DNA from 4 places in the Rouxiella badensis genome. Region 2 is predicted to be linked to each of the others. Evidence: predicted binding sites of a transcription regulator. Region 2 holds the regulator's gene; each other region holds the start of a gene.
The links. Region 2 encodes Fur, which represses iron uptake genes when iron is present. Its sites were predicted from a motif close to ATAATAATGAGAACNACTATCAA; they were not measured.
Positions count from the first base shown of each region.

Region 1: O1V65_RS03335 (TonB-dependent siderophore receptor) is a predicted target of Fur. The motif match lies at 1,510-1,532, and genes of this name have one in related genera.
Region 3: exbB (tol-pal system-associated acyl-CoA thioesterase) is a predicted target of Fur. The motif match lies at 1,538-1,560, and genes of this name have one in related genera.
Region 4: O1V65_RS02520 (TonB-dependent siderophore receptor) is a predicted target of Fur. The motif match lies at 1,484-1,506, and genes of this name have one in related genera.

Region 1 covers NZ_CP114062.1:683,952-687,165, reverse strand. The annotation lists gene O1V65_RS03345 (LysR family transcriptional regulator) at 1-395, shown strand, start outside; gene O1V65_RS03340 (class I SAM-dependent methyltransferase) at 488-1,237, shown strand; gene O1V65_RS03335 (TonB-dependent siderophore receptor) at 1,581-3,214, shown strand, end outside.
Region 2 covers NZ_CP114062.1:2,884,225-2,887,438, reverse strand. The annotation lists gene glnS (glutamine--tRNA ligase) at 1-1,248, shown strand, start outside; gene fur (ferric iron uptake transcriptional regulator) at 1,399-1,845, opposite strand; gene fldA (flavodoxin FldA) at 2,087-2,614, opposite strand; gene ybfE (LexA regulated protein) at 2,957-3,214, opposite strand, start outside.
Region 3 covers NZ_CP114062.1:4,648,501-4,651,714, forward strand. The annotation lists gene O1V65_RS21505 (DedA family protein) at 1-15, opposite strand, end outside; gene metC (cystathionine beta-lyase) at 203-1,390, opposite strand; gene exbB (tol-pal system-associated acyl-CoA thioesterase) at 1,697-2,674, shown strand; gene exbD (TonB system transport protein ExbD) at 2,682-3,113, shown strand.
Region 4 covers NZ_CP114062.1:499,903-503,116, forward strand. The annotation lists gene O1V65_RS02520 (TonB-dependent siderophore receptor) at 1-1,392, opposite strand, end outside; gene O1V65_RS02525 (MFS transporter) at 1,635-2,870, opposite strand; gene O1V65_RS02530 (GNAT family N-acetyltransferase) at 2,962-3,214, opposite strand, start outside.

The DNA of each region.
Region 1 (3,214 bases), 2.2 Mb from region 2:
GTATGGCTGCGGTCGCCTCTCCAGACTATTTTTTACGCTATCCTGTTCCCAAAACCCCTTATGAATTGACGCAGCAGCCTTGTATAAACCAGCGTTTGATTAGCTCTGGCGGGTTGTATGCCTGGGATTTTGAACGGGATGAAGGGAGTTTTAACGTACGCGTCAACGGACAGCTCATTTTCAACACATCCTCCCACGTGATAGATGCGGCGCTTGCCGGACTCGGCATTGCTTTTTTACCCGAAGAGGAGTTTGGAACCCTGATTGAAGAGGGTCGTCTGGTCCGCGTGCTTGAACCCTGGTGCAGGCCATTTCCTGGTTACTACCTTTATTATCCAAGCCGTAAACAGCAGTCTCCCGCATTCTCATTGGTGGTGGATGCACTGCGATTATGAAGCGGACCAGGTGTGGGAGACGCCTGAGCATGGCGATTGATTACGACCTGTGTAACAATTTGAAGCAACATTCACTTTTATATGGCAAATAAATGAAACCGTTTGATGACCTTGTAAAAGAAGCCCAAGAGGCTGACGTAGAGGGTTGGGGGTTTGGCTGGCTGGCAGGAAGAGCGACGGAAGAAAGACCACTGTGGGGATACGCTAAGTTACTGGGTCAACGCCTGAGCAGCGTAAACTCTGCCTTAGACCTCGATACCGGTGGCGGTGAGGTGCTAAACGAGGCTCCAGTATTCCCCTCAAAAATGTTTGCCACGGAAGCGTGGCCGCCAAATATAAAGAAGGCCCGTGAGCTTTTGTCCGCGCGTGGGGTGCAAATCATCGACTCAGCGGGCATCAACACACTTCCTTTTGCTGATGCTTCCTTTGAGTTAATAACCTCTCGCCACCCCGTCGCGCCGAACTGGTCGGAAATTCACCGTGTTCTTCAGCCAGGAGGCCGCTATTTTGCGCAACATGTGGGCGCAGCCTCTGCCTTTGAACTCATTGAGTACTTTTTAGGCCCTTTACCCTACGAGAGAACGCTGCGTAATCCTGAAAAAGAGGCTAAAGAGGCAGAGGCGGCAGGATTAGAAATTGTGGATTTGCGCTTAGCGCAGGGTCGAATGGAATTTTTCGATATTGGCGCAATAATCTGGATACTGAGAAAATGTGTATGGTGGGTTCCCGATTTTTCAGTAGAAAAATATCGTCAAAAATTATTAAAGATGGATCAACAGATGCGTGACGGTATTCCTTTTATTGCACATTCTACCCGGCACTTAATCGAAGCACGCCGATAAACCCAAAAACCCGCTTTTAGAGTACGGCCGCCCTTTATAGGCGGCCGGTTCGCGTAATAACATTCGTCCTAATGACTCTTTGAGGATCTGCCTGTTGTTCTCCAAAAGATCCATAATTACCCCTATTTCTAAATAATTAATCCACTAATAAGTACCCCCGGCAATTAAGCGGAATTATTGGCGTATCCCTCCCTTCGGAAAAAGAATATTTACCCCCAGGAATCCCTGTTATTTGCCCCACAGTCTGGGTGCAAGAAAATTCCTAATTGTAATCAATAATCATTCTCATTATAGTTTAGTTTCTTATTTACGTTTTTTTAACACAGGGCAGGTGTTTCATATCATGAGGAAAGATACCTATAAATATTCGTTGTTGAGTTCGCTCATCGCGGGAAGTCTGGTCGTACCTTTGGCGCAAGCGGACGGAGTCAAAGACGAAGAGAAAAACAATCATGAAGATACCATAGTGGTTACCGCCCGAGAGCAAACGCTGCAAGCGCCGGGCGTGTCAATCATCGACAGCGAAGCGATAAAAAAGCACCCTATCCAGCGCGACGTTTCAGAAATCATTCGTACCATGCCGGGAGTGAATCTCACCGGCAACTCCAGCAGTGGTCAACGCGGTAACAACCGTCAGATAGATATTCGCGGTATGGGGCCGGAGAATACCTTAATTCTGGTGGACGGTATGCCGGTGAGCAGCAAAAACTCGGTGCGCTATGGCTGGCGCGGCGACCGTGATACCCGTGGCGACAGTAACTGGGTGCCGCCTGAAATGATCGACCGCATCGAGGTCATTCGCGGTCCGGCAGCCGCGCTGTACGGCAATGGTGCGATGGGCGGCGTGGTGAATATCATCACCAAACAGGCGCAACCTGCGTGGCACGGCAACTTCAATACCTATTACAACGTGCCGGAACACAAAGAGGAAGGCGCCACCAAACGCTATAACGCCAGTCTGAGCGGTGCGCTGGCAGACCATCTGAGCCTGCGCCTCTACGGCAACTGGAGCAAGACTCAGGCCGATGGGCAAAACATCAACGCCGGGCACGCCGCAGAACGTACCGGTAAATATGCGGGCCAGGTTCCGGCCGGTCGCGAAGGGGTCATTAACAAGAATATCAATGGCGTATTACGCTGGGATTTCGCCCCGATGCAGGCGCTGGAACTGTCTGCCGGGTTCAGTCGTCAGGGAAATTTGTACGCCGGGGACACGCAGAACACCAACAGCAGTGCGCTGGTAAGAGCCAACTATGGTAAAGAAACCAACATTATCTATCGCCAGTCGCTGTCGCTGAAATACACCGGGGCCTGGGACAACGGCATCACCACCAATAACTACATCCAGTTTGAAAAAACGCGTAATACTCGTCTGAATGAAGGCCTGTCAGGCGGCCTTGAGGGGCTCTTTAGCACCACTAATCCGGGCTTCTCGACCATCACGTTGAACGATACCAATCTGCATTCGGAGGTAAATCTCCCGTTCGACCTTGCGGTCCCCCAGACCCTGACCTTCGGCGCGGAAATGAACCATCAGACCATGGCCGACCCAACCTCTAATACGGTGACCACCACCTCCACGGTAAACGGTGTCTCAAGTACCGGTCGCAGCAACTACAGCTCGGCGGATATCTACGGCATTTACACCGAGGACAATATCGACCTGACCGACTCGACCCGTTTGACTCCGGGAATACGTTTTAACCACCAGACTTACACCGGCAGCAACGTCAGCCCTTCACTGAATCTTTCGCAGGAGCTGGGTGATAATTTCACCCTGAAGATGGGGATTGCCCGCGCATGGAAAGCGCCAAACCTCTATCAGACCAACCCTAACTACCTGCTATACAGCAGCGGCAACGGCTGTTATGCCAGTTCTGTAAGCTGCTATTTGCAGGGCAACAAGGATTTGAAAGCCGAGACCAGCGTCAATAAAGAGATAGGCATTGAGTACCACCACGACGGCGTTCAGGCGGG
Region 2 (3,214 bases):
AAAAACAGCCCGTTCCGCGACCGTACCGTCGAGGAGAACCTCGCGCTGTTTGCTAAAATGCGTAACGGCGAGTTCGCCGAGGGCACCGCGTGCCTGCGCGCCAAGATTGACATGGCGTCACCGTTCTTCGTGATGCGTGACCCGGTACTGTACCGCATCAAGTTTGCAGACCATCACCAGACTGGCAACAAGTGGTGCATCTACCCAATGTACGATTTCACCCACTGCATTTCCGATGCGCTGGAAGGGATCACCCACTCACTGTGTACGCTGGAGTTCCAGGACAACCGCCGTCTGTACGACTGGGTATTGGATAACATCACCATTCCTTGCCATCCGCGTCAGTACGAGTTCTCTCGCCTGAACCTCGAATACGCCATCATGTCCAAGCGCAAGCTGAGCCTGCTGGTGACCGAGAAGATTGTTGAAGGCTGGGACGACCCGCGTATGCCAACGGTTTCCGGTCTGCGTCGCCGTGGCTATACCGCCAAGTCTATTCGCGAATTCTGCCGTCGTATCGGCGTGACCAAGCAGGACAACAACGTCGAAATGGCGGCGCTGGAATCCTGTATCCGTGATGACCTCAACGAGAATGCACCGCGTGCAATGGCCGTCATTAACCCGGTTAAAGTGATCATCGAGAACTTTGCCGGCGATGCGGTTCAGTGGGTTCAAATGCCTAATCACCCGAGCAAGCCAGAAATGGGCTCACGTGACGTGCCGTTTACCGCTGAAATTTACATCGATCAGGCTGACTTCCGCGAAGAGGCCAATAAGCAGTACAAGCGTCTGGTGCTGGGAAAAGAAGTCCGCCTGCGCAATGCCTACGTGATTAAAGCAGAACGCATCGAGAAAGACGCCGAAGGCAATATCACGACGATTTTCTGTCGCTATGACGTGGATACCCTGAGTAAAGATCCTGCCGATGGCCGCAAGGTTAAAGGTGTGATCCACTGGGTTTCTGCTTCAGAAGGCAAGCCTGCTGAGTTCCGCCTGTATGACCGTCTGTTCAGCGTAGCGAACCCGGGTCAGGCGGAAGACTTCCTGACCACCATCAACCCAGAGTCTCTGGTCATCGCCAACGGTTTTGTTGAGCCGAGCCTGGCGAATGCAGAGGTTGGTGTGAGCCTGCAGTTTGAGCGTGAAGGTTACTTCTGCGCCGACAGCACTTACTCTACCGCCGAGCACCTGGTGTTTAACCGCACCGTGGGGCTGCGCGACAACTGGGAAAGTAAGCCAGTCGCATAATTGATGCGCTGACTTAATTGAAAACGCAGCCATTGGCTGCGTTTTTTTATGCCTGAATCTTAAACCGCAGGCATAAAAAAACCGCTTTTCAGCGGTCATTTTATTTCCAGCTCTGCTCTTATCCCTGAGAGACAGAACTTGGGCAAGGTATTAGCCTTTACCGTGCAGCGTTTCGTCTTCAATACAGTTGCCTGCTTCGCAGTGGCCGTAAAGATAGAGGCTGTGGTTGGTTAATTTGATGCCGTGGGTTTTTGCAATTTCACGCTGACGCGCTTCGATGTATTCGTCGCGGAATTCGATCACACGACCGCAGTCGAGGCAGATCAAGTGGTCATGGTGATGCTGCTGAGTCAGTTCAAATACAGACTTGCCGCCTTCAAAGTTGTGGCGGGTAACAATGCCGGCGTCGTCAAACTGGTTCAGGACACGGTAAACCGTGGCAAGACCAATTTCTTCGCCCATATCAATCAGTTCTTTGTACAAATCTTCCGCACTGACGTGATGACCTGCCGGGGCTTGCAACACTTCCAGGATTTTCAAGCGTGGAAGCGTGACCTTTAAGCCGGCTTTCTTCAGTGCGGTGTTGTTGTCAGTCATGCGGATTTAGTCCTGTCACTATGCTAATCACGTTAATGAAAACGGTGGGCTGTTCACAAAAATCGTTCCTGCCTGAATGTTGTTTCTCAAAAAGGCAGGAATAATAAAACCAGATACAGTAAGTGTACCTTGATACAGCTGAAAGTTACAATTTTGTGCGAGTTAAATTGTTAATTTCAGTGATAGTTTGGCCCTTTCAGGTTTAACCCTAATGATTCAGGGCCTTAGCCTTTGTGTGGGATTAACCGATAATCTCAGCGAGGCTCAACTCTTCACTAATTTGTTTAACCCAGGCGTCAACACGTTCGTTGGTCAGCTCTGGTTGACGGTCTTCGTCGATAGCCAAACCGATGAAATGCTTGTCGTCCGCCATGCCTTTAGACGCTTCGTAGTGGTAACCTTCGGTAGACCAATGTCCGACAATCACGGCGCCGCGTGGTTCAATAATATCGCGTACGGTGCCCATTGCGTCACAGAAGTACTCTGCGTAGTCTTCCTGGTCGCCGCAGCCGAACAGCGCAACCAGCTTGCCTTCAAAATCTATCTCTTCCAGCGTTGGGAAAAAATCGTCCCAGTCACACTGTGCTTCACCGTAATACCAGGTCGGGATACCGATCAGCAGAATATCGTATTTTTCCAGATCTTCTTTGCTGCTTTTGGCGATGTCCTGAACGTCAGCAACATCTTTACCCAACTGCTTCTGGATCATTTTTGCGATGTTTTCGGTGTTTCCGGTGTCGGAACCAAAGAAGATACCTACTACTGCCATAAGCTTATCTAACCTCTTGTTCTTTAATAGACTCAGAGAGTCTGCTTTTTCGTCCGCGGCGTGCGAGTCAATTTATGCAGGATGATAACAAACTCGGCGGAGAGAGAACATATTCTCATCCGCATCAGGCTGCGTGAATACCCCGTTGAAGCACGGATTTAGTGACGCCAATGTTAATGCGGACCTGTTTAGGATGCATACCCGTATTTTTGATGTGAATAGTTTATCGGGCAATTCAGGCAAGCGTTATCGCCTTTGTGTGCTCTGTTGCGGAAGTTTACAAGATGAAACGCTAACGGCGGGTAACCGAAAGAGTTACCCGCCCGCATCAGAATACGATGACTAGCTATCCTGACCGTTCAGATGTGACAGCAGCATCTGTTCAATCAGCTCGCTACGACTGATATTTTGTTGTTCCGCCAACTTGTTTAGCGCATCCACAGCTTCAGCATTGATCTTCAGCTCTACGCGACGTAAACCGTTGTTTTTGTCACGGCGAAGCTGATTACGCTTGTTAATCCTGAGCTGTTCATCGCGAGAAAGCGGATTTGTTTTTGGACGTCCCGGACGGCGATCGTCTGCGAACAGATCAAGCGTCGT
Region 3 (3,214 bases), 1.8 Mb from region 2:
TGTTAATACCGCCATAGGCTTTCCTGTCTGGTTGCTGCAAAAACGTGAGAATTCAGGATCGCGAATCGCTCCCCAACGTCACGATTAAAAAAAGAGTATCAACAATCTTTATAAGTATTTAACGTATTATGTTCAAAAACCGCGCACCATCCTATCAGATAAGTAAGGTTTTGCGCGGTTTGTCGCAATCATTTGATTAAGATCAGGCAATGCGCGCGAAGGCCGCTTCTAAATCGGCAATCAGGTCGTCGCAGTGCTCCAGCCCGATATGCACGCGAACCAGTGTCCCCGTGAAATCAACCTCTTCACCTGGGCGAATGGCCTGGATCTCTTCCGGTTGATTAGCCAGCACCAGCGATTCAAATCCGCCCCACGAATAGGCCATACCGAAGTGCTCGAAGTGGTCGAGATAGTGGGCAAGCTGGTCGTCGGTCAGGCGTTTGGACAGAATAAAGGAGAACAACCCGCAGCTGCCGGTGAAATCACGTTTCCAGAATTCATGCCCTTTACTGCCTGGCAGAGCAGGGTGATTGACGCGTGCTACCTCAGGTCGGGTCTGGAGCCATTCGGCGATGCGCAGGCTGCTTTCCGCGTGCTGCTTGAGACGAACGCCCATGGTACGCAGGCCACGGCTGGCGACGTAGGCGCTGTCGGCATCGACCATTTGCCCCATCAGATAGGACTGCTCGCGCAGCTGTTCCCAGCAACGTTCGTTGGCAACGGCGGTCCCAATCATCGCGTCCGAATGGCCGACGATGTACTTTGTGCCCGCCTGAATCGAGATATCGATATCAAATTCAAGCGCCTTGAACAGAATGCCCGCCGCCCAGGTGTTGTCGATCATCACGATAACCTCAGGAGATACGTCGCGTACGGCCTTGACGATCGTTGGGATATCAGGCACTTCCATAGTGATAGAGCCCGGTGATTCGAGGAATAGCACGCGAGTGTTGGGCTGGACCATGCTGGCAATGTCTGCGCCAATCGAGGCCGGATAATAGGTCGTGCTAACGCCCAGCCGGGTCAGCACTTTCGAGCAGAAGTCCTGCGTCGGTTCATAGGACGAGCTGGCCATCAGGAGGTGATCGCCGGTGTTCACGAACGACAGAATCGCGTTGCTGACCGCCGCTGCGCCACACGGATAAAGCACGCAGCCCGCACCGCCTTCAAGTTCGACCATCGCCTCCTGGAAGGAGAAGTGGGTCAGCGTTCCGCGACGTCCATAAAACAGCTCGCCGTTGGCCCGATTCGCGGTCGCGAACTTTTTCTGCGCAACGGACTCAAACATCAGCGAAGACGCGCGCTGGATAACTGCATTAACCGAACCCTGGGTAAATTTTTTATCTCTTCCTGCACTCACCAGCGCAGTTTCAATCTTCCTGGACGTCATAAGAAAAATTTCACCTTGTTAACCCTGCCATCTGGCATTTTTATTACGTTAGCATGGCCTCCGCGCAGGGTCATGGGTTTGGCGCGATGTGTGAAGATTTTTCATATGAGTAAGAGTGTTTACTTTTCAGGCTACTGCGGAATGTAAATAATAATGATAACCACTATCAATTATGGCTTTTAATTTGTTATCATTTGCCGCGAGTAAATTATTCAATCCTTTGATCACGGCTGGAGGCGCTGCGTGCAAACGTGTCGCATTAAGATGAACAAAGCGGTGTCATTTTTGACGGATGTAAAACAGATGATGAGTACGCGTAAAAGCGGTACAGCAAAAATCGGTACTGTATTGACCTCACTGGTGCTGATGGCAGGATTAACCGGTAGCGCCTGGGCGACGCCTTCTTCGAACGCGGCCAATGCGGTTACCCCTTCCACGACGACCTCGGCATCGGCAGCCCCTGCGGCCACCTCAACCGATGGTAGCGCGGCACCTTTGCTGCAAAGCACTAACGGTATCGATATTAGCGCAACGCCTGCTCAAGACCCGCAAGTCCCCGCGATCCCAAAAGACCTCTCCGTATTAGGCATGTATCAGCATGCTGATATCGTGGTGAAAATCGTGATGATTGGCCTGCTGCTGGCCTCGGTCGTAACCTGGACCCTGCTTTTCAGCAAGGGCGCTGAAGTGTTCTCAGGTAAACGTCGCCTGCGTCGTGAACTGGCGGCACTGCTGCCGGTACGCTCGCTGAAGGAAGCGCTGGAACAGTCAGAAGGCTTCTCGGCCAATAGCGTAAGCAGCCAGATGCTGCGCGACGCTGAAAACGAACTACAGCTGTCTGCCGGTTCTACTGACAACGGCGGCATTAAAGAACGCACCGGTTTCCGCCTTGAGCGTCGCGTGAGCGCCGCGGGCCGTCACATGGGGCGTGGTAACGGTATTCTGGCGACTATCGGGGCAATCTCTCCGTTCGTCGGCCTGTTCGGCACCGTGTGGGGCATTATGAACAGCTTCATCGGGATTGCTCAGACACAGACCACTAACCTGGCCGTAGTCGCACCGGGTATTGCAGAAGCACTGCTGGCCACAGCCGTGGGCCTGATTGCCGCCATTCCGGCGGTGGTTATCTACAACATTTTCGCCCGTACCATCGCGTCATATCGTCATCAGGTTGGCGACGTGGCGGCCCAGATTCTGCTGCTGCAGGGCCGTGATTTGGACCTCGCGGCAAGTGCAGAAGAGGCACCGCGCGCTCAGGCGGGTCATCAGTTACGCGTAGGGTAAGTCAATCATGGCCATTCGTTTGAACGACGACCTCGATGAAAGCGGCGAAATGCATGACATTAACGTCACGCCGTTTATCGACGTTATGCTGGTTCTGCTGATCATCTTTATGGTTGCAGCACCCTTGGCAACGGTAGATGTGCGGGTCAATCTGCCCGCATCTACCGCGCAGTCGCAGCCGAGACCGCCGAAGCCTGTCTTCCTGACGGTCAAAGCCGACAACCAGATGTTCCTCGGTGACAGTCCTGTTCAGCCTGGCAGCCTCAAGGCGTTGCTCGACCAGCGCACACAGGGTGACAAGCAGACGACCATCTTCTTCCGCGCCGACAAGTCTGTCGATTACGCGACCATCATGAGCGTGATGGATAACCTGCGAACCGCCGGATACCTGAAGGTTGGATTAGTCGGTGAAGAGAAAAACGGTGCGGCAACAGGTTAACTCGCGCACGCTACGCTGAGTATCGAGGCCCGGGACAGGATAATGTCCCGGGCTTTTTTATTGCCCGCGCGCGGGGCTGTTATACTTGAGACTGATTAAGC
Region 4 (3,214 bases), 2.4 Mb from region 2:
ACGACGATATTTGGTGCCGTAATCGTAGTTGTCGGTCTGGGAGACGATGCGATCGTAGCGACCTGACAGGTCGAGGTGCCATTTTTTCCACAGCATCTCATCCTGTAGATAAACGCCGGTCTGGCTGTAGCTGCGTCGTGAATTATAGAAGGTGTAAGACGGATTAGTCCCCACGGCTTGGCCGGTCACGACATTCAGCTGGCTGGCGGAGCCGCTGGCATCGCTCAGGCTGTTTCTGTACTGGTGATATTCAGCGCCGAGTATGACGGTGTGGCTGACTTCACCTGTGGCAAAGTCTGCTTCCAGCTGGTTGTCGATGGCATAGGCGTTCAGTGAAGAACGTGAGCCGGAATAATAGCGGTTCAACAGGTCTGGGTTCGAGGTATCCCAACCAATCTGATAAACCTGGTCGAGGTCGACGTCAGAGTGTGAATAGTTAGCGTTGGAGCGGAATGCCCAGGTGTCGTTGAAGCGGTGAGAGAACTCAACGCTGTACATCTGTTCTCTGCGCTTGAACTGATCCAGCGCGCTGTCACCGTCATAAAAACCACTGCTCAATGTACGACCGTTGTGTTCGGTTACGCTGCCTTCGCCCGGCACGGAGCTGTGGTAGCCGCCGGACGGGTCTTTCTGCAGATAGGCACGGAACAACAGGGAAGTGTCTTCATCAGGCTGCCACAGCAGGGAAGGGGAGATAGCGTATCGCTCTTCGCGAGTGTGGTCGTACTGAGTCTTGCTGTCGTGGGTCATACCGGTCAGGCGGAACGCCCACTGATCGTTAATCGCATTGGTGTAATCAAATGCGGCGCCGCTGGTGCTGTTATTACCGGAAGAGAGGCGGAAATGGCCTTCCTGGGTAAACTGCGGACGCTTGGAGGTTTCCATCACCAATCCGCCCGGCACGGACTGGCCGTAAGGTGCGGAGGATGGACCTTTGATGACGTCGATACGCTCAAGGAACCACGGATCGACCTGGAGTGCGTTGTAGCTGCCCGCATCGGTCATCAGACGCAGGCCGTCGAGGAAGATATTGTCTACGTCGCCGCCGTGGAAGCCGCGCAGGGCGACGGTATCGTAACGCGTTGCCGCACCCGCGAAGTTGGTGAAGGCTCCGGCGGTGTAGTTCAACGCCTGGTTAACGTCCATCGCACCCTGGTCTTCAATTTGCTGACGCGTCACGACGGAAATTGACTGTGCGGTGGTCACGAGAGGACGGTCGGTTTTAGTGGCCCCTTTTGAGGTTGTTGCCGTATAGCCGATAGTTGGCGAGGTCGCCGTATCGACGGGCTGAGCGGTAACAACCATTGTATCCGCGGCGTACGTCATACCTGGTAAAGAAAGTGCGACAGAACAAAGCAGAACAGAACGCTTTAAGCTAAAAGGCATTCTCATTATCAATTCCCTTAGAAAATTAGATTAATTGTTGCCGCTCGCCTATATAGGGCACAAAGGAATGCGATGCGGTGATATAAAGATAAGAGTAATCTTAATGAGAATTATTAGCTTTTCTATTAAGCATTTCAACTGTTGATTTTACTTATCTTTTTAATTAATGGTTTTTAACTATTAAACGGCTGATGACCAGGAAGCGCCCGATAGCCTGTATCAGGCGCTTTGGAGAGTTTTATGAAAGATTACTCTTGAACGGCAAGCGTGCTACGGCGTTTATTTTCGCTTAAAAAGGCGCGGACCAGACAGAACCACAGCACCCCGCAGAGAAGATTAATCAGGCTGAAGCGCAGGCTGCCACCGCTAAAGTACGCGGCTTTGGCGGCCTCTATTCCCAACGCAAATACCACGATAGTGACCATCCCCAGCATCGCTGCCACGCGGCCTTTTCCCACACGGCTGGAAAAGAGCGTCAGGCGGTAAAGTCCGGCGTTGATCAGCCCGGTACCAAAGCCGTAAACGCTCAGTCCGGCGGTGAGCCACAGGTAGCTGTGGGCGTTGATGGCGCTGCTGATTGCCGCAATAAACAGGCCGATGAGGATAGGCCAGGCACCGAGCCGCAGCGGTTGCTCGATAGGCAGACGGGTCGCAAGACGGCCCAGCGTCAGGTTACCGGCTATCATGGCGATGAATACCGGCAACTGTAAAAGCGCATAATCCATCCTGCTAAGCCCTTCGTCGTGAATGAGAATAACCGGTGACAGGGCCACCCAGGCGAGACAGGGAACGGTCGCCAAACCAATAGCCAGCGAGCCGCTCATCACCTGACGGTCTTTTAAAAGGGCGTAGTAACCTTTGGCGAGCGAGGGGATAGACAGCGAAGTCGAACGGTCACCCGAGGTTTCGGGCATCGACCGCCACAGACCAACCAGCGCCACGGCCGTGATGCCGCCAAAGACCCAGAACATGGTGCGCCAGTCGCTGAAAGAGAGAAAGGCGGCACCGGCCAATGGCCCTGCAAGCGGAGCCAGCAGCGCCACATTGGCCATCAGTGACATAATCTTCACGCTGAGCGATTCGTCAAAGGCTTCCTGAATCGCGGCATAACCCACCGCGCCGATAAAGCACAGGCTTATCCCCTGTAGAAAGCGCAGCGCAACGAACTGCTCAATGCTTTGCACCCAGTGTGTCGCCATGCAGGTCAGCATGAAAAATGCGACGCCCGAGAGCATGACCGGACGGCGTCCTAGCTTGTCAGAAAGCGGACCGAGCAGCCATTGCAGCATGATACCGCCAATCAGATAGGCCGTCAGTGACGCTGAAACCCATTCTGGTCCAACGTGAAACTCGTGGGTAACCAGCAGCATGCCGGGCTGAATCATGTCGTGCGCGATATAGGTGGCAAACTCGAACAGCACCAGCGACAGCGGGAAAATCAGGTGTCTGCGAGTCAGGCGCGACGCGGGTACAAAAAGGGCCATCAGAGATCCTTCCTCTTATTAAATGATAAAAACGCGGTCGCCGAAGCGACCGCGCCAAGGTGCCCATTTTTATGCCGGACAGCGGGGCCGGTTATCGCCAGCGGGCAATCGGGTTAACCAGCGTTCCGGCAAACTTCAGGTTTTCCGCCGGATCGGACAGGTTAATCATCTGCTGGTTATTCGCCAACTGCAGACGGTTCAGGCAGGAGCGGGTGAACTCCGGCGCGAACAGATCGTAACGGGCAAACTTGCTGGCGAACTGCGGATGCGCGTGCTGATATTCCTTCACGCAGTTCGCTACCGCCTGCCAGAACTTCTCTTCAGGCAGCGTGTCAGACTGGTGC